3 linked regions of the Flammeovirga agarivorans genome follow. The protein of the gene in region 3 interacts with the protein of the main gene of each other region in a pairwise test. Links are inferred from orthologs where the notes say so. Each region holds a gene or a part of one and is shown on either strand. Other genes may lie near its edges.

Region 1 (8,271 bases), on a different replicon or contig from region 3:
GTAGATTAAATTTATTGTATTATTTCTAAAAGATATTTAACAGATATCCTATATAGTACTTTTCTAATCTTTTACTGTACAAAAATGTGTACACCAGAGAAACTCAAGTTCTGCTTGTGCATTACTCCAACTTTGGATCAATAGAAGAAGAGTTTTAACGATACAGAGAAATAAGACCTAATCTTGTCATACTATCAAAATCAATTTTCTTTTATATAAATAGTATATCAATTACTCTTTAATTTTTACTGTCAAATTATCGTGATATCCATTGTTTCTACATTATATTTGATATCACAATTAAAACTTCATAACATGAAAAAACTAAGTCTTATATTTTTTTGTATCGTACTATCCTATGCTTCCTTCGGACAAGGTGCATTATCAAAAATACCTGGTAATTTTTATGTTGACTTCGGCTTAACTTTTTGGGAAGATGATAGCGGACTACCTTTAGAATCTCAATCAAGATCAATCTCGATTTCTTATATGTATGAGTTTTCTTTATCACCTAGTGGTCAATTCACATTCAATCCTGGTTTAGGTTATACTGGTGAAAACTTATTCTTTAAAAGTGGCATGACGTTAACACATGCAGGAGACCAGACAATAGCAACACCTACTAATAACCTTTATGACAATACAAAAAAATCGAAATTAGTGGGCAATTATTTTGATGTCCCTGTTGAATTCCGATTTAGAACCTACCCTGGCAGAAATGCTTTCCGTTTTGCTTTAGGAGCAAAAGTAGGTGTATTAATGGGAGGGCATACGAAAGTAAAATATGAAGACAATGGTGAAACAAGAATCGCAAAAGATAAAGGGGAGTTTAATCTAAATCGCTTCAAAGCTAGTCTTGTAGGACGAATAGGTTACGGATGGATTAACTTTTTCTGTACTTATGGATTAACTAACACTTTTCAAGACAATACTCTTGTTGATACTAATGGCAACCTAATTAACGTTAAGGATAGACCTATTACTGTAGGAATCACCATCTCCAATTTTTAAAAGTTCAAACGCCAATATTAATAAAGCCTTTCTTATATTTTCAAGTATAAGAAAGGCTTTATTGTATATTATAATTCACTGACTTCAAGAAATATTATTCATCATGGTTTTTTCAAAAGAATTTTACTTAAATTCAGTTTCTGAACTTATCTCTATAAAGATCTAACAGTTATCTTTGAAGGATATGAAAGCTAATACATTAAAAATCACAACGAATTCCCTTACTGATTTACCAGAAGCAGCAAAGAAAATATTAGATTTCACTAAAAGCAGCTCTCCTGTTTGGCTCTTCGAAGGAGAAATGGGAGCAGGTAAAACAACACTGATTAAGGCAATTTGTGATGAATTAGGAGTACTTGACCATGTAAACAGTCCAACGTTTGCATTAGTAAATGAATATATGACCAATGATGCTGATACAGTTTATCACTTTGATATGTATCGTATAAAGGATGAGATGGAAGCCTTTGATATTGGTTTTGAAGAATATCTTTATAGTCAGAATCTATGTTTAATTGAATGGCCTTCTAAAGTAGAACGCCTACTACCTGATGACTGTACTGAAATTTCCATCACTACTATCGACGAAAATTCAAGAGAAATTATCGTCACTATCATGTAACTTTTTATTGAGTTAAAATGGGCAAACAACGTGAAGGCTTTGAAAAAGCTACCGAAAGTTATTTTCAATTCCATCCTCAAGAAGTGATGGAAGGTCCAGTTCATAAAAGAGGGAACCCTCTTAAAATTGGTGTTCCTAAAGAAATCAACCTTGATGAAAAAAGATGTGCTCTTCGACCAGGAGCAATATCTCTTCTAATTAATAATGGATGCGAAGTTTATGTGGAGACAAATGCCGGAAAGCATGTCAATCACTTAGACAACGAATATTCAGAAGCAGGTGCTACTATTGTGTATTCTCACAAAGAGGTGATGGAATGTGATATCGTAATTAAGATTTCAGCTCCTACTATCGATGAGATTGCAGATATGAAACAAGGTAAGGCTATCATTTCTACCATTCACATGAGGGAAATCAAGAAAGATGTCTTAGTAGCTCTGAATAAGAAAAAAATCACTGCCTTAGGTTTTGAATTGATTGAAGATAAAGTAGGTGGACTACCTCTTGTTCGAGCTATGAGTGAGATTGCTGGTAGTACTGTGATGCTTATTGCTGCAGAATATCTAAGTAGTTATAATGGCGGAAAAGGAATTATCCTAGGCGGCATTACAGGTGTCCCTCCTTCAAAAGTTGTGATTCTAGGTGCCGGTACTGTTGCCGAATACGCGGCAAGAACTGCTATAGGTATGGGTGCAGAGGTAAAGGTGTTTGATAATGCCATTTACAAACTCAGAAGACTAAAGAAAGAACTGAATTACCCTCATCTATTTACGTCTGCCTTAGATAGCACCTCTATTAATGAAGCTTTAAAAAGAGCGGATGTTGTTATTGGAGCAATACATACTCACGGGGCAAGAACTCCATCGATCGTTACTGAAGAAATGGTCATGGATATGAGGGAAAATTCTATCATTATTGATGTTTGTATCGATCAAGGTGGTTGTTTTGAAACCTCAGAACCCACAAATCACAGACACCCTGTGTACAAAAAACATGGTGTAATTCATTATTGTGTTCCCAATATTGCATCAAGAGTTTCTAGAACTGCAACAGCTGCAATTAGTAATATCTTCACTCCCATCCTTATGAAAATAAATGATGAAATGAATGTGGACACCATGATGAGAAGACATCCATGGTTTTCAAAAGGAGTATATACTTACCGAGGGAGTATCACAAACCAAGCAATTGCGGAAAAGTTCAACCTACCATTAAAGAATCTCGATTTAATTTTGGCTGCAGGCTTATAAAGGTTTTACTTTTCAAAAAAATAACAAACCCTCATCTTAAAATGGCGAACCATTTATAGATGAGGGTTTTTCTTTTATTAGTAGATAGTAGTATTAGGGTTATTCTTCGTTATCTAAGTGCATTTTTGATTCTACTCTATTACCAGTATCATCAGTATACCAGTTAGAATTTGCACTACCGCTGGATTCAACGAAATTTTCAAAATTTGAATACGCATTCGTAATATCAATAGCTTCTTTCGGTGGATGGAATTTGTGCGGTAAGTGAATCGCCCATGGGTGCCCTTCTGCTGTTTTGAAATTACCATCATCAACGCCATCTGTTTGTAATGATTGATTGAATTTCGATGTAGTAGGGAAATTAGCTAAATGGACTTCTTTCGTTCTATCTTTATTGATGAAAATAAATGGATTAAATGCACCAATCGGTAATGATGACGGATCAATAGGTTCTGTAAAGGTGATCACTACTTCGAATTCATCACTCTTACTGATCTTACCAGGTCTACTTATCAATGCAAAGTGATCATCGAAAGCTACCACTACTGGTTTTTCAGGAGCAATACCACTTTCTAATCCTTTTGAATCCAAGGTTACGGCACCTGCTGTAACTCTAGATCCTGTTACACTTAAAATAGAATCTGCATGTATCGGTAATTCGAAGGCAAAACCTGATGGCAAATCAGACTGTACTGTTTTTACAATATACTTTGTCTTGAACTCTACAATTTTATTATCAGCATTACTCACACTCGTATGTCTGTAATGTACTATAATATCGTTAAAATCGTAGTCACCTTTAGCAGGGTATAAATCCTCAAATGCATAAGTACCAAAGCCATTTTCACCTGGAGTATAAGATTCAAATGCTCTTGTAGAATCATTAGGATATAAATCGAAACCATCTACAACTCCATCTCCATCTGCATCTTGGCCTGCAAAGTCTTCTTCAGTACATCTAAATGAACTTAAATCGTTCATTTTTCTTCCCATATTCCTAAGGATCACATAAGATCCATCATTAATATCCATTTGGATCAATTTACTATTTGAATGGTTTGTTGACGCATACAGACGATCAAACCTGTCAATTGTAACACCTGTTAGATAGTGAGGGAAATTATCAGCACTAATACGCGTAGCGTTGATAATTGTTGAGTCACTATTAAATGCCATTCGGAACATACCTCCACTAGACACTTGATATAATGTACCATCAGAGGAAAAGTCAAAGTCACCTCCTCCATTTTGAGAACCTGAGATACCTTGAATTCTAGCATTTTTAACAACACTACCATCTGAAGGATCAATAATTGCGAAGTCTTCTTTCGCTGCGATATATAAATAACCATCACTTGGATTGATTACCATTCTTGGATAACCATCATTTAGATTATTACTTGAAGTGTTCAGTGATGCAATCAAGGTAGATGTACCTGTTTCCTTTACATAGCTGTAGAGTTTTCCTTTAACATCATAATAAATGATATTGTTCTCTCTGTCATACGTAGCTGCAAAACTTCCCCCCGACAAATCCGGGTAATCAGTTATTGCTAAATCGTTGTCCAAATTGATAGAAAAGAATTCTCCATTACCATTTACTACATAAATAAAGTCATTACAAGTATTAGATTTTCTTGCTTGTGATGCTTCAAATGGTACTAATTCTGATTCCACATCAAATTCTACATTTACATATTCAGTAGCGATAGAAGCAGTTTCGAAAAACTCCAATCCTGCTGCTTGCTTTGAAATGTACAGTTCGTCGATATAGGTTGGTACCGACAATTCCATGTTTAGCACTCCGTTTTCATCACTGAGTCCTGAAAACATTTTGATTTTCTCTCCTGCTGGAGTTGATAAATAAGCTGTAATTAGGTTTGATCCTGCGAAATTAGATGAGGATACTTTTACATAAATTGTTTTTGTGGTTTTGTAATCGAAACCAGAAGGGACAGTCACATCATTAATGCTACCTTCTGAAATAGGGTCGTCTGTGTTGATCTCTTTATCTTTCTCATTGGTACAACCAATTAAAAGAAACAGAACAATGCTAATTGATAATAGGTTGAGTGGTCGCATTATAACGTTATTAAATATTTACATAATAACACTATAACACAGCCTTTTTAAAATTAATTCACTCAAATCGATTTTTTTTATAAAAAAAGTAGATGCCCAAATCAAATTCAAGCATCTACATATAATTATATTTTCCTTTTTTACTTAAAGTAAAATTAAGGGTGATTATTTATAGTTGTTTTTCCATTCTTACAAATAGAATACCTTTACGTATAAAAGAAGTATCCGTTTGATGTAATCCCTCTCTTTCATATAAGATTGTAGCTGTTGCTCTTGCATTACACCACAATACTTTAGCTCCTTCTTCTTTTGCTAGCTTTATCACATGCTTTAGTAGAATACTTCCATATCCTTTCCCTTGCTGTTCTTGAAGAGTGGCAAATTTTCTAAACTGAACATTCTTGTCAGGATCCATAAATAATGAAATCACAGATGTTAATTCTTCTCCAACAAATAATCCTAAATGTCTTCCTTTATCATCATCTGGAATTTTGACATAAGATAGTGGTTCTTTCGGCCACATTACTTTATGTCGGATTGCCCAAGTTTGTGCAGCAGTAATATCTCTAATTTCAAATTTCATACAACAAAAAAAGCGACTAAAAAGCCGCTTTACAAATCCTTTAATATTTTCTTACATTTTAGAATGCAACTTCGACTCTAATTACCCAAGGAGAACCGTAAGTTACATAAGGAGAACCATAATATGCATTATTTGAATCGTAGGCTACATCATACAAAGCAATAATATTCACTCCTCCTTTTCTTCCTACTCCTTGAGAAACACCACCACCAATTAAGAACTGTTCCTGCCATCTTCTATCCGTAATATATCTTCTAGAAGAAGCATCATAATCTTCGATGTGCTCGTAACTAAAGGCATAGTATTCTATTTGTGGAAATATTTTTAAACCATCTCTTACGTTAATCATGTATCTAGCAAATGGTCTAAATCCATAATTATTAGTGCTGTAATCTGGTCCGATATCTGACTTATAATTGTAGTACTCATATACAAATCCAATACCTAATTGTAGGTTTGGAGTAATCAAGTAACCTACCATTGGTGTAACTGCGATTTGGGTGTAATAATTTGAAAAGCCAAACCCTAAACCTCCACCAAAAAATATTTTATCTTTTAACGGTTTATCAGAATGTTTTTGATCTTTAAGGGCATTCACCTCCGATTGTGTAGGTTTTTTGTACTGTTGTTGAGTATAGGCATCTTTTTGTTTGGTACTATCTTCCACATAATCATAAGTTTGTGCAGACAAGTTTCCACTGAACATCAGTAAAACAAAAAGTAAAGCAATAGCTTTTATGGTATCTTTCATGGTAGATGCTTATTTTTATTTATATGAAAATACGTAAAAAAAATATATTTATTGAAATAATATGACAAATCAGACTTCCCAGTATGCCAACGATCCCTCTTATAAAACTTTAAAAAGAATTAGTTCTATCATGGATGAGGCCATTCCAATTCCTGGAACAAAACAAAGTATAGGATTAGATGCGTTTGTTGGGTTGATCCCGGGAGTTGGTGACACTATCTCTGTTTTTATTTCTGGAGTTGCCTTATTTACAGTGGCAAGAAATGGTTTACCCGCAAGACTAATCATGGCAATGACTTTTAATCTATTACTGGATTACCTCATTGGAATAATACCAGGCATTGGAGATTTCATAGATGTATTCTACAGAGCTAATAGAAATAATGTAAAATTGATTGAAGGATATTATAATCAGAACCCTCAAGCAATCAACCAAGTACAAAAAAGCTCCACAGGGTTAATGATATTCGCAGGGTTAATGTTCATATTACTGACTAGTGTTGTATTTCTTGTTGCCTATTTTGTAAAATTGGTCATCTGGCAATCAATGGGGTGGGAATAAATTATAAATCCAAAAGATACTCTACCAATACATAGACATTCGTGTATGGTTCTCTTTCATGAAATTTAGTATTTGATTTTACACCAGAGATAAAATGCTCTTCTAACTTTTTTGCCCTTTCTATAGCCAAATCAGTCAGAGGTTTTAGCTCGTGGTAGTTTTTTGCATTTTTATGGTAACGGGATACATAATTTTGCTGGATGTATTTGATTAAATTTCCACATTTCAAATAGCGCTTATTGACATCCACCATTTCATAGTGCAGTAAAAACCATAACTCAAAACAGATATTAGAGATAATTACTTTGATGTCATTTTTCCCTGCTAAAATGATCACCTCTTCGATATGTTTGTGATAATCTCTATCAAAGACTAGCCAAATAGTTTCGTATGGGTTTCCTTTTGTTAAGGCTTTCTTTTTTTTGAATATCGCTTCTCTCACTAAACCTAATGGGCTATGACTTTTAGGTTGATATACTTCAATATCAACAGCAGATAAAGTTCTTCTTTTTGCTGCATCATGTTTTAAACCATTAAAATAATTGGGTTCTGTTTTAGCTCCCTCACAAAGAATCAATACTCTTTGGCGAAGGGAATTATTCTTATCTCTCCTTCTGTTCCTCATCGCCTTGTATGTTAAAGTCAAACTCTAAACCTAATTGATTAATTGCAGGTGTTCCTCCAAATTTACCAGTCAGATACCATTCCTCTAGTGGTACTTCTTTTTTCAAGTTAGGAATATCAGAAACCGATGACACTTCAGTCTCTCCATCTTCTGATCTCTCTGAAAGAAAAACTTGGTCGAAACGAAATAGATCATCATTTAATAAAGAAGCATCGTGAGTAGAAAATATCAATTGTGCTCTTTTAGGGTTCGTATTTGGGTTATGAAAAAGTTTAATTAGTGCTCTTGTAAGGTGAGGATGCATACTCTGATCAAGTTCATCAATAGCAAGTGTATCTCCCGCTTCTAATACTCTTAATATTAACCCTCCTAAAGCTACTAGTTTTCTAGTACCAATAGATTCCTCTTTCAACTCAAATAATACTGGTTTTTCAGTATCTTCAGAATAATGCAAAGTTTTGATTTGAAACCTTCTTCTTCCTTCAAAAAGCCCCATTAACTCCGAATCTTCCTGAACAACATCAATGCCTTTTATCCCTGTATCAGCATTATACACTAATTGACTTAAATTCTTCAGAAATCTTCCTGATTCATCATTAACAATGTGTTTTGCGATTCCTTGTAATAAAGCATCATCATATACTGATCGATAAAGGATATATGCTCTCAAATGACTCTTGAAAAACCTCCATGGAGCCATTAATTGACCTAAACCCAATTGAGCTCCCTTGGCTAACATTAACTGATGCGGTAGTACATGCCTTGCTATAGACTGTTTATCACCT
Region 2 (8,368 bases), on a different replicon or contig from region 3:
AAATTCTTAATACTTCCACCTAATTATAATGGTAAAGTACCAAGAGGCTATCATGTCGTAAAGACAAATACTTATGGGCATTGGGTTATATGGAGAGGTTTTCAAAAAGATGGAAGCCCATTGCCGGCCGTAAATGCAACAAAGGAAACTTATAAAGTTTATCCACTTTCACAAAAGAAAAACCCTCCTAAAATGAATTTTGTGAATGTTTCAGGAAAAAGCTTTAATACCATTCATAGAATGGATGAAAAAATTTATGAAGAGATAAACGCTGTCGTTCAATCTGAACCTACTGCTGCAGAAAATCCAGAACTTTTAGGTTCACTTGCCGCAATCGGGATTGAAAAAGGGAAGACATTTGCTCCTGATGCAAGAATGAAAAAAATTTTAGAAGACGCTTCTAAAATTGGTAGTGCTATTGTAAGAACTGAAATGGCAAAACCTCGAAGTGAGTATTTATATAAATTTCCAAATACTCAATGGTTAAATCCTTTGGCTTATAAAAGCTATTTGTTTGAACATAATGGAGCAAGGCTTTTGGATGCTAGAAGTGCTTTCCATTTTTATGCTACTGGTATAACCCCTGCAATGTCGATGAAAATTATTGGCAAAGGCTCTCAATACTCTATTGCTTACAGCGATAAAAATGGAAATGTATTTGATGGAAGCAAGACCTATAAATTCCATGTACCTGCCAATCCTCCAATGAAAGATTTCTGGTCATTCACTATCTATGATAATCAGACCAGATCTATGTTACAAACAGACCAACAGTTTCCTGGAATTGATAGTAACCAAAAAGGTCTAGTTCAAAATAAAGATGGCTCTTGGGATATTTTTATTGGCCCAAAAGCACCTAAAGGAATGGAGAACAATTGGATTCAAACTAATCCTTCTAAAGGCTGGAATACTATTTTCAGACTATATGGACCTTTAGAACCATGGTTTGATAACAAGTGGTATCCTTCTGACGCTGAACTTGTAAACTAAATGTAATAGATAATACAAAATTAAAGGTAACTTCATCAAAAGGTTACCTTTTTTTATTATTTAATAACTAACTTGCAACACTTCAATAAACCTAACTTTACTTCTAAATGAACACTTCCATCAGATTAGCTTTCAATAACTTCATTAGTATATACCAAGGCTTAAGCCGAGAAATATGGGTACTTTCGGTTGTCTCTTTAATAAATAGAATTGGAGCCATGGTGATTCCTTTTTTATCTATTTATTTAGCTGATGCAAAAGGGTTTACACTGGCTGAGATTGGATGGGTCATGTCTTCATTTGGTGTAGGGTCATTAATTGGCTCATGGCTAGGTGGTAAACTCACAGATAAATTTGGTTTCTACCCTATTATTATTTTCAGTTTATTCACTTCGGGTATTGGCTTAATCCTTCTAAAAGAATTAGATACCTTTTACGAGATATGTGGGGGATTCTTTTTAGTGACTTTGTTCACTGATATTCTTAGACCTCCAATTTTTGTGGCCATAAGACAATATAGTAGTGAAAAGAATAGAACTAAATCTATCACATTGATCCGATTGGCCATTAATCTTGGTTTTTCGGCCGGTCCTGCCACTGGAGGATTATTGATAGCGACTTGGGGATATACATCATTATTCTGGGTTGATGGCGTAAGCTGTATCTTAGCTTTACTTATTTTCGTTTTAGCCATTCAACCAAAGAAAAAGATAGTTGAAGAGAATGATGATTCACTTGAGGAAAATAAGAAAAGTCAGTCTCCCTACAGAGATTTCCCTTACTTACTATTTATCCTTTCGATGGTATTTTTTGGGGTAATTTTTATGCAATATTTCAGTACTGTACCTTTATTTTACAAAGAGGTCCATGAGCTAAATGAAGCCGTAATTGGATTACTACTATCGAGTAATGGTTTTGTAATTTTCTTATTGGAGATGCCTCTAATACATTGGGTAGAAAAACAGAAGAAATACTCAACGATGCAGATCATGATGAGCTCTATTGTATTAGTGCTTTTAAGTTATATCTTATTGATCGTTGGACATGATTTGTGGGTATTATTCATTGGTATGATGTTACTCACATTAGGGGAAATGCTGATGTTCCCTCTTTCAAATGCTGAGGCAATGAGTAGAGCATCGGGTAAGTATCAAGGAGATTATATGGCGTTATACACTATTGCTTTCTCTATTTCACATTTAGTGGGACACAATTTGGGTATGCAATCAGTAAATATATTTGGATACAATTATACTTGGACGTTTATGATTGCAGGATTACTTCTATGTATTGTTCTCCTCCAACTTTTTCAATTCAGTAAAAAAAGAGAAGAGCTATCACAAACTGCAAAATAGTTAGTGATAGCTCTCTAGCTACATAATATATATATTGATATTATTTAGTCTTCCATGATGGATTTTCAGATAAATTCCAATCACTAATTTTGATGGTCTTAAAACCTAGCTCATTACATTCTTTAATGTATTGTTCAGGTTTATCATATTCTCCTGAAGCTTTATCATCATGAATAACTAAGACACCATTTCCTACCCATTTCATCATAGGGAAATCACCATGAGAATTACCATATACAATTGTTGGTGTTATTCCATTTGACTTCAGGTTATCTATTTTACCTTCTTTATCATTAATGCTGCTATTTGTAGGTTTTAATTTCTCTGCTCTAAATTCAGAACCAATAACAACATCAAACTTATTGTTAAAGTATTTCTTATTAACCGCTTCGGCAAAGCGAACTTCGGAACCAGTACAAATTACTAATTTATATCCTTCAGCTTTTAAACTGTCCACTACATCCATCATTTGAGGATATACTTTAATCGGGTCAGTTTTCATAAAGCTTTTTAGCATTTTATCATACCTTGGATTTTTCGTCAATGCTTTTAGTTCATTCACTAAATCGTTGACTGTTTCTATTTGGTTTTGTCCGTATTCTTTAGCAAATATTGCCATAGCATAAGCAGGCTCTTCTGATATTAATGTGCCATCCATATCAAAAACTGCCACTTTATCTTGTGCAAATGTAAACTGTGATACAAATAATAATAGTAATACTGCAATTCGTTTCATAAGAAGATTAGTAAGTAAATTTTATATATAATCTTTTATACGCACACAACGTGATATTTATTTTCCCAAAAAGACCAATAACTACCTAAAAAAGGTCATTTTGATATCAAACATTGGGATAATAAGTAATGGGTAAGTATAAAATCATTCTATGGATAAAAATACAATTTTAAATATATTTTCTCTTTCTATTTAAGTGATTTTATATAGATATTTTGTTAACTTATTTAATAATAAAGTAAGCAATAACACATGAAACTATATACGGCACAGCAGATTAGAGATTGGGACAAATATACTATTGAAAATGAGCCAATTGCAGGAATCGACCTGATGGAACGCGCCGCAACTGCTCTCACAGAATGGTACGAAGAAAACCTAGATCGCTATAGAGATATTACTATCGTTTGTGGTATTGGAAATAATGGTGGAGACGGTTTAGTAATGGCCCGACTTCTTCATCAACAAGGCTACAATTTGAAATGTTATATTGTACATTTTGGTGATCACCCATCCGATGATTTCAAAGAAAACCTAGAACGATTACCTAAGAAAATTTCTTGTGAAGACATACGAGAAGTTGAGGACATCCCCCATTTTTCAGACGAAACAGTCATTATTGATTGTATCTTTGGTTCCGGTATTTCAAGGCCTCCAAAAGGTACTACATTACAAGTAATTGAACGGATCAATGCCTCACATAATCCAGTGATTTCTGTTGATATAGCATCCGGTTTATATACAGATCATTACTCTACGCATTTCCAGAGTATCATTAATGCTGATATAACATTAAGTATTGAAATCCCTAAACTATCAATGCTTTTCCCTGAGAACGAAAAGAATGTGGGTGAGCTGCATATTGTTCCTATTGGCTTACATAAAGGGTATCATAGTACGACCACTACTCCCTATTTCTTTACCACTTCTCAGACCGTTCAAGGAATATACAAACCAAGAAAACGATTTGATCATAAAGGAAAATATGGTCATCTTTTACTTATTGGAGGATCTAAAGGAATGATTGGTGCTGTTCAGCTTTCCACTAAAGCAGCCTTACGATCAGGAAGTGGAAAAACTACTGTAATAGTCCCTGCCTGTGGTTATGAAATAATGCAAGCAACTTGTCCGGAAGCTATGTGTATCGCTGATCCGTCAAGAAACCATATTGTTGCCTCAACCTTATTGTCTCCATTTAGTGCAATCGGAATTGGTCCTGGTATTGGAAGACATGAACAAACTGCAAAAGCCATCCGATCGATTTTAGAAGATGCAAAAGTGCCTGTTGTTATTGATGCAGATGCTTTAAATATGCTTGCTGAAAACGAAGAATGGTGGGATTTTTTACCAGAAAATTCCATTTTAACCCCTCATGTGGGAGAGTTCGAAAGGCTTACTGATATACATTTTATCAATTCTTTTGATCGCTTGGAAGCTGCATCCAAAATGGCACAAGAAAGAAAAGTAATTATCGTATTGAAAGGTGCGAATACTGCTATATGCTTACCTAATGGACACATTCACTTTAATTCTACAGGTAATCCAGGTATGGCAAAAGGTGGTAGTGGAGACGCATTATTGGGTATCATCAGCGGGTTATTGGCCCAATCTTACACTCCTCAAGAAGCTGCCATTCTTGGTGTTTACATACATGGTAAAGCTGGAGATTATACTGCAATAGATAAAAGTGTTGAAGCCATGACCACTTCAGATTTGATTGATAATATCGGAAAAGTATTTTTAGGTATATAGAAGAAACAGAAAAGGAGTATAAACAATAAAGTCTATACTCCTTTTTATATTATCGACATTAAGTCTAATTTTTTACAAATCGGATAATCTGTTCTTGCGTTTTAAAATAATAAACACCTTGCTTCAGTTCTTCTATATTTAACTGAATATGCTTTGTTTCCATTGATTCAATATTAACCAAATGCTGAACTGATACCCCAATAGAATTAAAGATTTGAATTCTTTCTTTTAAAATATCTTGTGTGGATGTAATGGTTACAATTTTTTCTGATGGAATTGGAAACGCAAGAATATTAGTAATCACTTCTTCACCATTCTTGTACATAATTGGCTCAAACATTTCATATTTTCCATCAAAATCAACTTGTGTTAAACGATAATAGGAAACTCCAGGATAAGGATTTTCATCCATAAAACTATAATTCATTGCAATATTAGAATTACCCATTCCCTGAACCTGAGTGATCTCATACCAGTTTACTTTATCTTGTGATTTTTCTAACACAAAGTGTGAGTTATTAATTTCAGAAGCTGTTTCCCAAATTAATTCAACTGCACTTTCATATTCATATGCTTCAAAATAAATTAACTCTACTGGCAAATCTTCATTAGCAGCATTTCTATTACAAGAATATACATTTTCAGGATCTATTTGGAAAGTGTTATTTCCAGCATCAAGTAATACAACTTCATTAAAAGTATGAATACCATCAACGTCCTTTACTTTGTATTGTGGAGTATCACTATCCCCACCTTCACAATCGTTACCATCACTAATTACGATATCTGATAAGTTTGCTTGTCTATCCTCCTTATCATCTAATTCAACTAAATCAACATTGACTAGACCACCACAAGAGATAGTAGCTCCATGTACTTTAAATTTAGCATCTCCATCTTCATTATGAATATTTAATGTACCTTGATTACATAATTCACCATCAACATGTAATTCATCACTTACATTAATAATACCGTCAGAATAATTATACAACTCTCCATTTCCATCTTTACCAATATCTAATTTTTTTAGAGTCATTTCACCATAATTATAAATAAAAGGACCTTCATCAACTCCTGTATTCGTACCTTCAGCCTTTATCTCAATACGCGAATTTTCAGCTAAACCTAATCCAGTATCAGTGATTTCTCCAGATGCATTGACTTGTAATATGGCATCGTCATCAGTCAATTCTACTTCTATACCTTGAGGGAAAGTGACAATTGCATCAATAATCATGGTACCATCAATTGTTGTTTCATCTGCTTTATCAATAGTAGAATTTGCTGTAAAATGTAGTGTAGTACCTGCTTCTAATGCTAATTTTTTATATTCAATATCTCCATTTACCGTAATTGTACAATTACAATCTAGGGTTACATTATCACCATTATCTGGTAATGCATCTCCATCCCAATTAGAGGCTGTTGACCATAACCCATCTCCAGCATCTCCATCCCAAGAGATATTAGCAGCAAAGATATTTGAGGATAGCAAAATGATACATAAAGTCAGTAGTCTTGTCAATATAGTAGCATTCATAGTTAAGTAGTGTTTAAAGTTTTTGAAGTTTAAACAAGAAGTAAAATAATTTTATAATCTTTGTAAAAAACAATTTAAAAGTTCCCATCTCATAATATTCTGATATAACATTCTTGATATATTCCTATATCGTACTTTAGTATCGAAATTACAAAACAGGCATTAAATATAGATTAACAAAAAATTAATGGACTGAGTTAATTGTAGTATTGGTTCAGAAATATTTAAAATATTCAATTTTAACAATACAATGTTATATAAATCATATTCTTGAAAACAAGAAAAAGGGCAATACTCCTATCAAGAATATTACCCTTACTGCATTATGTTATAATCAAAACCTTAATATCTGATTACTTTCTTCTTTTCGATAAATTTGCCTTGTTGAATAGTAAGGTAATAGACTCCTTTGTTCAACTTTATAATTGTATCTAGGTTGAAAGTAAAATTGTACTGTCCAACAGAAAGTTCTTTCTCGCCAACTAATTTACCCTTACTATCATAGACGTTAATCTTTATAATGGAATTTAGATCAACCCTATTTACATCCAGCCTAGTAATTGAAGTAGAAGGGTTAGGATAAACAGAGACATTAAAACGCTCAGCATTTATTCTATTATTAATATGAATTGGTCCAAACGTTTCGTTTTTACCATCAAAATCATATTGAATTAAACGATAATAAAAATCTCCGTTTACTGGGTCGGTATCTATATATTCATAATTAGTCACATGAGTAGAATTACCTTGTGCGGATATTCTTTCTAGTGATTCCCAATTCACTTTATCATTTGATTTTTGTAAATCAAAATAATCTGCATTTAATTCAGTGGCTGTTGACCAAGAAACGATTACTTGATCGCTTATAACACTTGCTGTAAAGTCAATAAGCTCAACAGGAAGATCATTGACTGATTGGATTTTAGAGTTTAGTGCAGAAGGGAAAGTACCGTCTGATTTTTTATTATAATCATGAAAGTTATCAATATTTTCATCCCCATCAACATGTATTCCTCCTATGCCTGTTTCATCCCCATTTCTGATCGCTAAAGTAAGCGTAGAATTGTCTCCCGTTGCATCACCCATAATAAATAATGATCCTTTATGATCAATATCTATCGTTGTGTTACCGCCAGGACTTGTGTTATTATTAAAGTCTCCTGTTACTAAAAAGTAAGACGATTTAGAAATATGCCCGGGATCTTCCACCTTAATAGTACTACCCGTACCTTCAACAGTTAAAGACCCATATAAAGTGAAATATGCTTCTCTCCGAACAATAAATGATGCACCCGACAACAATTTCATGTCTCCTATAATCTCAACATATTGCTTTTCAGTATCTGTTTTTTGGATGTCAAATTCAACATTTTCTCCTACAACAAGAGTGTAACCATCAGGTACATTAAAAATAATATAGTTTTCAGTGTTATTGGGAATTGTATTTCCATCTTCATCTTGATTTGCATTAAAGGTTACATCCCTTACAATGGTAATCGTCTTATCAATGTGATTAATTACTGTGTCTTGTTCAACAAATCGGGCATAAGAATTATTGAATACACAGTAACAGGTAAGAAATAAAGTCGCTAATAAATTTTTCATTTGGGCAATTTTTGGTCATTAAGCCCTCAAATAGCTTTCACTTTTAGAATGAATAGAAATAATATAGTTAAGTCGTAAAATATTTAGTGGGTCTAAAAGATAACAATTTGGAGTGCTTTAATGAGATACAACAGTTTAAAAGAATATCAATACGTAATTATCCATAAAAATAGAAATTAATTCTAATTATTTGAAACTTTTATACAAAAAAATCTGTTCAATTTTTACTCTTGAATCATTAATATAGTTGACTGTTTTTCAATCTAATAAGAATATCTACCATTTTTTCAAATGCGAAGGTTTAGACTTACTTCTTTTCATCAATTTCTTTCTTAGTTCAATGATATTTTTTTTGTAATTCATTATTTTTGATTTCCCACTACTGAT
Region 3 (8,268 bases):
CAGTGGTCATCCTTTTCGACAGCTACTGTCATCATGTTTCCCGCATCAGAACCCGTATTAGGTTCGGTTAGTCCCCATGCTCCGATCCATTCTCCAGAAGCTAATTTTGGTAACCACTTCTGTTTTTGGTCTTCATTGCCAAACATAAGAATATGATTAGTACAAAGAGAATTATGGGCAGCCATAGATAAAGCAATACCAGGGTCAAAATAAGCTAATTCTGCAATAGCAGTTACATATTCATGATATCCTAAACCTGTACCTCCGTACTGATCAGGAACCAAAATACCCATTAAGCCTAATTCTCCTAATTGCTTAAAAACTTCGACTGGGAAATGTTCTTCTTCATCCCACTTTTCTCTAAAAGGTGCGATGTGTTTCTCGCCAAACATCTGTACGGATTCGGCGATCATCTTTTGTGTTTCAATTGTGTGTTGTACCATGTGTGTTTAAAGTTGGTATAGTTAGTATGATGTGTATAAATTATTCAAATCAGCAAAACAGAGAATAGTCATTCGCTTATTGGGTTACATCATATCAGGTTTTTCGGGACTGAGAGAATAAATTATTGATTTATACCTCATTAGTTATTATAAAAAACGAACGTTTCTTTTAATTTGTTTATTAATCTAATACAATTTCGAACTGAAAGCAATAGAACTGTGTACAAAAACCGAATCTTTTTCCTTTATTTTATTTCGCTATCACTCACATTATCAGGGCAAAATATAAAGTCTGTAAAGAAAAACATAAAACAATTGTGTAGTCCTAAGTTACATGGCAGAGGTTATGTTTTTGAAGGCGACAAAAAAGCAGCAGAATATATTGCAGAGAAATTTGAGGATATTGAACTAGAAAGAAATGAAAAAAATAGCTACTACCAGAATTTTCCTCTTACAGTTAATACCTTTCCGAACAATGTAGAGTTAGTCATTAACGATATAAAATTAGAGGTAGGCGTTGATTACATTCCTGCGACAGACTCTGGTTCTGGAACTAGCAATGGAGAACTATTCTTTATGGATGATGCTATTTTTATGCATGAAGAAGCACTTAAAGAATTTACAAAAAAAGATTTAAGTAATAGTATCGTTGTATATGACCAAGAACAGGAGAAGAAAAGAATGCAATGGAGTCGACCACTAATGGAAAAAATTCTTCAAGCGAAAGCATCTATTATTCTTTTTGATGACAAACTCACCTTTGGTGTTGCTAGGTGGCAAATGCCAAAGCCTAGATTTTATGTGTTAAGAAATAAAATGCCTGAAGTCGTCAATTCATGTCATTTTACCATTCAGTCCCAACTTAAAGAAAATTATATCAGTCAGAACGTAATTGGGAAGATAAAAGGAACTGAAACCCCTAAAGAGTTTATCTTCTTTACAGCTCATTACGATCACTTAGGTGCTATTGGAAAACAAAAATATTTCGCTGGTGCGAATGATAATGCATCGGGAGTCGCCATGTTGTTAGAAATTGCGAAATACTACAAATCAAACCCTCCTAAATCATCTGTCGTTTTTATAGCATTTGGCGCTGAAGAAGCAGGATTAATTGGCTCAAGATACTATGTAGAAAACCCAACTGTAGCATTGGAGAAAATTAAGTTTCTTGTAAATCTCGATCTATTTGGAACAGGAGAAGAGGGCATGATGGCTGTTAATGGTAAAGTATATACGGATCAATATGAACTTTTATCTAACATCAATACTAAAAATCACTATTTATCAGCTGTAAAGTCTAGAGGAAAAGCGGCTAATTCTGACCATTACTACTTTTCTGAAAATGGTGTACCTAGTTTCTTTTTCTATTTAATGGGAAAATCATGGACACATTATCATGATATCTATGATGATCAACCTCTTCCTCTCAGTGACTTTTCTAATGCCTTTCAATTGATCACAGATTTTGGTGATGCTTTGATGAACTAGTATTCAACACATTATGTCACTAAAACTTATCATAAGGCAGAAAATAACCACATTTTGAGCTGATGATTATGAGAAGTTTACAACTTTCATGATATCTTCTGAATAAGTTCCATTACCTTTGCAGAATTGTGGACCTCGTGCATGGCTAAATATGTACTTGGTTCTCTTCCAAGACAAATTAAATACAATGTACGACGACAAGAAAAAGAAACATTTCAGAAGATCGCCACGTCCTAAAACGAATGCCGAGGACATTATGTACGGTATTCAGCCGATCTTTGAAGCTTTAGAAGCAGGGAAAGAATTCGAAAAATTATTTATTCAAAGAGACTCTTCAAACGAATCTATTGCAGCGATTCATAAAATGGCCAACAAAGCCGGAATCGTAGTTTCTAGAGTGCCTCAAGAAAAGTTACAACGAATTACTTCTAAGAATCACCAAGGAGTTATCGGTTTTGTTCCTGCTATCGATTATGTCGATCCTCACAATGTAATTGCTACTGCATACGAAGAAGGCAAAGTACCTTTAGTCTTAATTTTAGATAGAGTTACTGATGTTAGAAACTTTGGTGCAATTGCAAGAACGGCTGAATGTGCAGGTGTTGACCTTATTGTAATTCCTAAAAAAGGATCTGCTCAAATTGGTAGTGATGCTGTAAGAACATCTGCAGGTGCCTTATCACATATTCCTGTAGCTAGAGTTGATAATCTAACTCAGACAGTGCTAGAGATTCAGGAAAGTGGCCTTCAAGTTGTTTCTTGTACCGAAAAAGGTTCTAAAGATTTATACTACGTAGAATTAGACGTTCCTACTGCAATTGTTATGGGATCAGAAGAAGATGGTATTAATAGCGATTTAATTCATCTTTCTGATAAATTGGTTAAAATCCCAATGAAAGGAAAAGTAAGTTCGTTAAATGTTGGTGTTGCTGCAGGAATTATCATTTTTGAGGCAAACAGACAACGTATGATGAACGGACAATAATAGATTTTTCTATCTTTGCAGTAATTCAAGAACAACAAACATTAAAATATGCAGTTCACTGAAAATTGTAATAACATCTTTGCACAAAGCATCGATACATATCATATAAAAGACCATGTGGATACTCCAATCGAAAACCCATTCGAGAAAGAAGATATCCAACATTTATTATACTTGAAAAACTGGATTGACACTGTACAGTGGCATTTAGAGGACATCATCAGAGATCCTAATATCAATCCAGATGAAGCATTAAAAATCAAAAGACGTATTGATGCTTCTAACCAAGAAAGAACAGATGTGGTTGAGTTTATTGATAGCTGGTTCTTGGATAAATACAAAGAGGTAAAGGTCGTTGATGGTGCTAAAATCAACACTGAAAGTCCTGCTTGGGCCATTGACCGTTTATCTATCCTTGCATTGAAAATCTACCATATGCAAGAAGAAGTAAACCGTCCAAATGCTTCTGCAGATCATAAAGCAGCTTGTCAAACTAAATTGGATATTCTTTTAGAGCAACGAGTAGACTTATCTACTGCCATCGAAGAACTCATCCAAGACATTGAAACAGGCAAAAAATACATGAAGGTGTACAAGCAAATGAAAATGTACAATGATCCTTCATTGAACCCTGTATTGTACAAAGAAGGAAAGTAATCCTTTAATGATATAGATAAAGAAGTTGTTTCAGATACCAATAGTATGGTTTTGAAACAACTTCTTTTTTGATTAAACTCACAGAGAAAGCGTTTATTTTTGATTATAAAGATAGATCAGTAAATAAAATATGTCGAAAAAAATTCTTGCCTTTAGATTTTCAGCCATGGGCGATGTAGCCATGACGGTACCTGTACTCAAAGAAGTATTAGAGCAAAACCCTGATACTGAAATTGTAATGGTATCTCGTCCTTTTTTAAAACCATTTTTTGAAAATATCCCAAGGTTATCTTTTGTTGGAGCAGATTTAAATGGTGAACATAATGGCTTTAAAGGATTAAGAAAGTTATATAAAATGCTAAAAGGTATGGGGCCTTTTACTGCAGTTGCTGACATTCATTCTGTGCTTCGTACATTCATTCTTGATGCAATGTTTCAGGCGACTGGCACAAAAGTCGTTCGCTTAGACAAAGGCAGAAAAGCAAAGAAACAACTAATCAAACAGAGTGGTAAAGTTCTATCTCCTTTAAAACCTATGCCTGAAAGGTATGCCGATGTATTTAGAAAAATTGGTCTATCTGTAAGTTTATCAAATCAATTACCTCAAAAAACTTCTCCTGCATTAAAACAAGCAGAGTTAGAATTACTAGGTGGTAAAAATCAACCCTGGATTGGTATCGCTCCTTTTGCACAGCATAAAGGAAAAATATGGGGCGAGAAAAAAGCGACAGTCTTAAGTAAGATGCTTCAAGAAAAACTGAATGCAAAAATCCTATTTTTTGGAGGACCTGGCCAAGAAGCAGAAATATTGGACAAATGTGTGGAAGAAGTTCCCAATAGTGTAAACCTTGCCGGTAATATTAAGTTAAAGGAAGAGTTAGAAATCATTGAGCATTTAGATGTGATGATAAGTATGGACTCTGCCAATATGCACATGGCCTCTTTAAGAGGAACTACATGCGTTTCTGTATGGGGAGCAACACATCATTATGCTGGTTTCTTAGGATATGGACAATCAGAAAATAATATAGCTGAAGTATCAGTCAATGAATTAGAATGTAGACCATGTTCTGTTTTTGGTAACAAACCATGCCTCAGAGAAGATTACGCTTGCTTAGAAGGTGTAACACCTGAAATGGTATATAATAAAATCGCCAACGTGATTGAATAATTTATCATATGTCTTTAATTAATGTCCTCGACCTTATCGGAACCTTTGTATTTGCTATCTCTGGTACTTTAGCTGCTAGGGAAAAGAAATTGGATATCTTCGGAGCTATTTTCGTAGCAAGTGTTACCGCTATTGGTGGAGGTACAACCAGAGACAGTATTTTAGGTGCCACACCAGTTTTCTGGATCATGGATCCCAACTATTTAATTATTATAACAGTTGCTGTTGCATTTTCAGTCCTATTCAAAAAAATAGTTGCTCAACTTAGAACAACCCTTTTTCTATTTGATACGCTTGGTATTGGTGTATTCACATTTATAGGAACTCAAAAAGCCATGTTATTAGGTGTTCCTCCTGTAATTTGTATTGTAATGGGAACTTTTACAGCTGTTTTAGGAGGAGTTATTCGAGATACATTATGTAATGACGTCCCTTTAATTTTTAGAGAAGAGATCTACGCTACAGCTTGTCTAGTTGGTGGTTCTGTATTCGTTATCCTACATCAATTCAATATTGATGATACCATTTGTACATGGACATGTATTACGACAGTGATTGGCATACGTTTATTAGCCATTAAATATCATCTTACACTACCTAAACTGGATTAAGCTGATCGTTTCTATATAACCTGATCCAATTCCAACACCCATAAATTGCAAGGAATAAAAAGACCACAAATTCCAACGAAATAAATAATATGCCTTTTTGATAGTATAAAACACAGCTTACAATATCAATAAGAATCCAAAGCACCCAAGACTCTACAATTCTTCTCGCCATAAATACTGTAGCCACTAAACTCATACCTGTTGTAAAAGCATCTATGTACGGAAATGCAGCCGGATGTTTAAAAAATTCGCTCGCCCAAACATGCAAATTGCTTGATAAATAACCTATCAAAACCGTCAAAAAAGCAATAGTAAAAATCGTTACAACTCTTTGATTATTTGACAGTACAGTTAGGTTTGATGTGGTATCACTTTGTTTATTCCAATACAACCATCCATAAACATTCGTCGCAAAGAAAAATAGCTGTAAAAACATATCAGAATAAAGATATACCTGATAGAAAATGATAAATGATGCGGTGACATTCAATAAGCCTGTAGGCCAGGTAAGCACATTATTTTTAGAGGCATAATAAACACAAGCCACTCCCATCAAAGTACCAAAAAGCTCGATATAACTTAATGGATAATCAAAAATTTCAATAAAAATATAATCCAGATCAAATAGGTCTAACATGATGGTTTTAAAGATATTGCAACAGTTATAGATCAATTTTCTAAGAAACTACTAAGATAGTGTATTGTACAATGTTTCATCATTTTAGCTAAAAATATTAGGGAAAACATATGAACATTTGTTAATTTGTTAGAAAGATTAAATGAAAGCACTCTCATGAAAAGCTATTAACATTAAGTTTAGTTACATTTGTGCTATCAAGAATAAAAACATTTGTCTATATAGACATCAATAATATATAATTTATGGAAACTATCTTACTAGGTGTAGGCGTTTTAGGTCTATTCTTCATTTTGATGTCAGTGAAGCTGATTTTCAAAAAAGATGGAAAGTTTGAAGGAACTTGTGCATCTCAGAGTCCATTTTTAAATCCTGAAGGAAAATCTTGCAGCTACTGTGGTAAAGATCCTAGTCAGTGTAAAAATAAGCAGGCTAGTGCATAAGGCTTCTTAAAGTGATTAAATTAAAAGTCTCTACTTCAATTTTTATGGAGTAGAGACTTTTTTTATTTGTCGAATCAACCGATTGCGGTAAAAATATTCTGTTATTTATCTGATTTCATAACGATTGTCATACTAAAACTTGCCTCTACATTTATATATTTGTTAGTAAAGTATGAAACAACAATCTTAAATAGAGCATTATTTATATGTCAACAAAAATTGCTAAACCTGATTTATCGTTCTGGCAAATTTGGAACCTCAGTTTTGGTTTCTTAGGTGTACAGTTCGGTTTTGCCCTTCAAAATGGTAATGTCAGTAGAATTCTACAAGCTTTAGGTGCAGATGTACACGACTTAGGTTATTTCTGGCTAGCTGCCCCTATTGCGGGTATTATCATTCAACCTATTATTGGTGGAGCATCAGACAGTACATGGACTAAATTAGGACGTCGTATACCGTTTATTATTGGTGGAGCCATAGCTGCTACTTTGGCAATGTTTTTAATGCCAAACTCAGAGTTCTTTGTCGCATTAATGCCTCCAATGCTTTTTGGTGCAACTATGCTTCTTATTATGGATGCTTCATTCAATATCACTTTCCAGCCATTTAGAGCATTAGTTGGTGATATGGTCAATGATAATCAAAGAGATTTAGGTTATTCAGTACAATCATTTTTAATTAATACAGGTGCCGTTGTTGGTTCTGCTTTACCATTTATCTTAACTATGATTGGTGTTGCCAACGAACCTGCTGAAGGACAAAAAGTAGCTGACTCAGTTGTTTGGTCATTCTATATTGGCGGAGCTACATTGATGGTAACAGTACTTTGGACTGCTTTAAGAACAAAAGAGTATCCTCCAGAAGAGTATGCTGCATATAATAATATCGATTTCGAGGCACAGAAGGCTGAAAAAGAAGCTGCAAAAGATAAAAATGCAATTTCTGAGTTCTTCAAAACATTAAGCTCATCACCTAAAGTGATGTACCAATTGGCTGCAGTCCAATTATGTTCATGGGTAGCATTTTACTTTATGTGGGTATATTCTACTCCAGCTATTGCACAACATATCTGGCACACTGCTCCTGGAGATGTGACTTCAGCAGACTATAACGATGCAGGTAACTGGGTAGGTTTAATGTTTGCGATGTACAGTTTAGCAGCTGCTATCTTCTCTGTGGTTATGCCTAGCTTTATCAAAGCAACAAATAGAAAAACAGTATATGCTACTGCTTTAATCCTTGGTGGTTTAGGACTTATCAGTATCTACTTTATTCAAGATAAATATCTATTATTTGCTTCTATGGCAGGTGTTGGTATTGCATGGGCTGCAATTTTGGCAATGCCATTCAGTATCTTATCTGAAAACTTACCAGCAGAGAAAATGGGTATCTACATGGGTATTTTCAATATCACAATTGCAGGTCCACAAATTTTTGCCGGATTGTTTGGTGGTACTATTGCTTCAACGTTCTTCAACGGAAATGCAGTAGGCCTATTAACAATGGCTGGAGTTATTCTTTTAATTGGAGCTCTTTGCGTTGGATTAATCAGTGATCAGAAAAAATCATAATTTGATTTAAAGGTAAATCCCTTAAAAATATATTATCTTAAGACTACTTTGTGTCAACGAAGTAGTCTTTTTTTATTGATACTTATTCTATGCATATTGATCATTACCTCCAAGGTTTCTTAACTATTTTCTCTTTAGTGAACCCTGTCATCTGTGCTCAGATATTTAACCATATTGAATCCGGAAAGTCTTTCAAAGATAAATTGACAGACTTAACCAAGGTGATTCTTATTGTAGGGATTATCCTAGCAGGTGCTGCATT

Evidence for each region.
Region 1: the proteins of rlmB (region 3) and tsaE interact in binary tests that used the Escherichia coli proteins (3 or more experiments, as listed by UniProt). The link is inferred for Flammeovirga agarivorans from one-to-one orthologs.
Region 2: the proteins of rlmB (region 3) and HGP29_RS12080 interact in binary tests that used the Escherichia coli proteins (3 or more experiments, as listed by UniProt). The link is inferred for Flammeovirga agarivorans from one-to-one orthologs.

The regions. Positions count from the first base shown.
Region 1 is NZ_JABAIL010000015.1:73,512-81,782, reverse strand. What follows is about bases 69-2,914. They hold tsaE (tRNA (adenosine(37)-N6)-threonylcarbamoyltransferase complex ATPase subunit type 1 TsaE), read left to right. Parts: upstream 69-1,195; coding sequence 1,196-1,633; downstream 1,634-2,914. Other genes in these bases: HGP29_RS26650 (alanine dehydrogenase), read left to right, coding at 1,651-2,883; HGP29_RS26660 (outer membrane beta-barrel protein), read left to right, coding at 316-1,011. In the rest of the region: HGP29_RS26645 (LruC domain-containing protein), read right to left, coding at 2,983-4,965; HGP29_RS26640 (GNAT family N-acetyltransferase), read right to left, coding at 5,135-5,548; HGP29_RS26635 (hypothetical protein), read right to left, coding at 5,607-6,299; HGP29_RS26630 (DUF4112 domain-containing protein), read left to right, coding at 6,361-6,861; HGP29_RS26625 (RloB family protein), read right to left, coding at 6,863-7,486; HGP29_RS26620 (AAA family ATPase), read right to left, coding at 7,464-8,271. UniProt on the Escherichia coli protein: Required for the formation of a threonylcarbamoyl group on adenosine at position 37 (t(6)A37) in tRNAs that read codons beginning with adenine.
Region 2 is NZ_JABAIL010000003.1:824,094-832,461, reverse strand. Bases 2,641-5,583 are described here. They hold HGP29_RS12080 (NAD(P)H-hydrate dehydratase), read left to right. Parts: upstream 2,641-3,333; coding sequence 3,334-4,833; downstream 4,834-5,583. Other genes in these bases: HGP29_RS12075 (T9SS type A sorting domain-containing protein), read right to left, coding at 4,898-5,583; HGP29_RS12085 (HAD family hydrolase), read right to left, coding at 2,641-3,081. In the rest of the region: HGP29_RS12095 (DUF1254 domain-containing protein), read left to right, coding at 1-990; HGP29_RS12090 (MDR family MFS transporter), read left to right, coding at 1,098-2,345; more of HGP29_RS12085, read right to left, coding at 2,386-2,640; more of HGP29_RS12075, read right to left, coding at 5,584-6,376; HGP29_RS12070 (T9SS type A sorting domain-containing protein), read right to left, coding at 6,719-7,981; HGP29_RS12065 (BatD family protein), read right to left, coding at 8,258-8,368. UniProt on the Escherichia coli protein: Bifunctional enzyme that catalyzes the epimerization of the S- and R-forms of NAD(P)HX and the dehydration of the S-form of NAD(P)HX at the expense of ADP, which is converted to AMP.
Region 3 is NZ_JABAIL010000005.1:547,964-556,231, reverse strand. The notes cover bases 1,157-3,999. They hold rlmB (23S rRNA (guanosine(2251)-2'-O)-methyltransferase RlmB), read left to right. Parts: upstream 1,157-2,082; coding sequence 2,083-2,916; downstream 2,917-3,999. Other genes in these bases: HGP29_RS18440 (glycosyltransferase family 9 protein), read left to right, coding at 3,704-3,999; HGP29_RS18445 (DUF4254 domain-containing protein), read left to right, coding at 2,965-3,573; HGP29_RS18455 (M28 family metallopeptidase), read left to right, coding at 1,157-1,931. In the rest of the region: HGP29_RS18460 (acyl-CoA dehydrogenase family protein), read right to left, coding at 1-443; more of HGP29_RS18455, read left to right, coding at 759-1,156; more of HGP29_RS18440, read left to right, coding at 4,000-4,744; HGP29_RS18435 (trimeric intracellular cation channel family protein), read left to right, coding at 4,753-5,355; nicotinamide riboside transporter PnuC, read right to left, coding at 5,342-5,992; HGP29_RS18425 (hypothetical protein), read left to right, coding at 6,238-6,435; HGP29_RS18420 (MFS transporter), read left to right, coding at 6,642-8,006; HGP29_RS18415 (MarC family protein), read left to right, coding at 8,096-8,268. UniProt on the Escherichia coli protein: Specifically methylates the ribose of guanosine 2251 in 23S rRNA.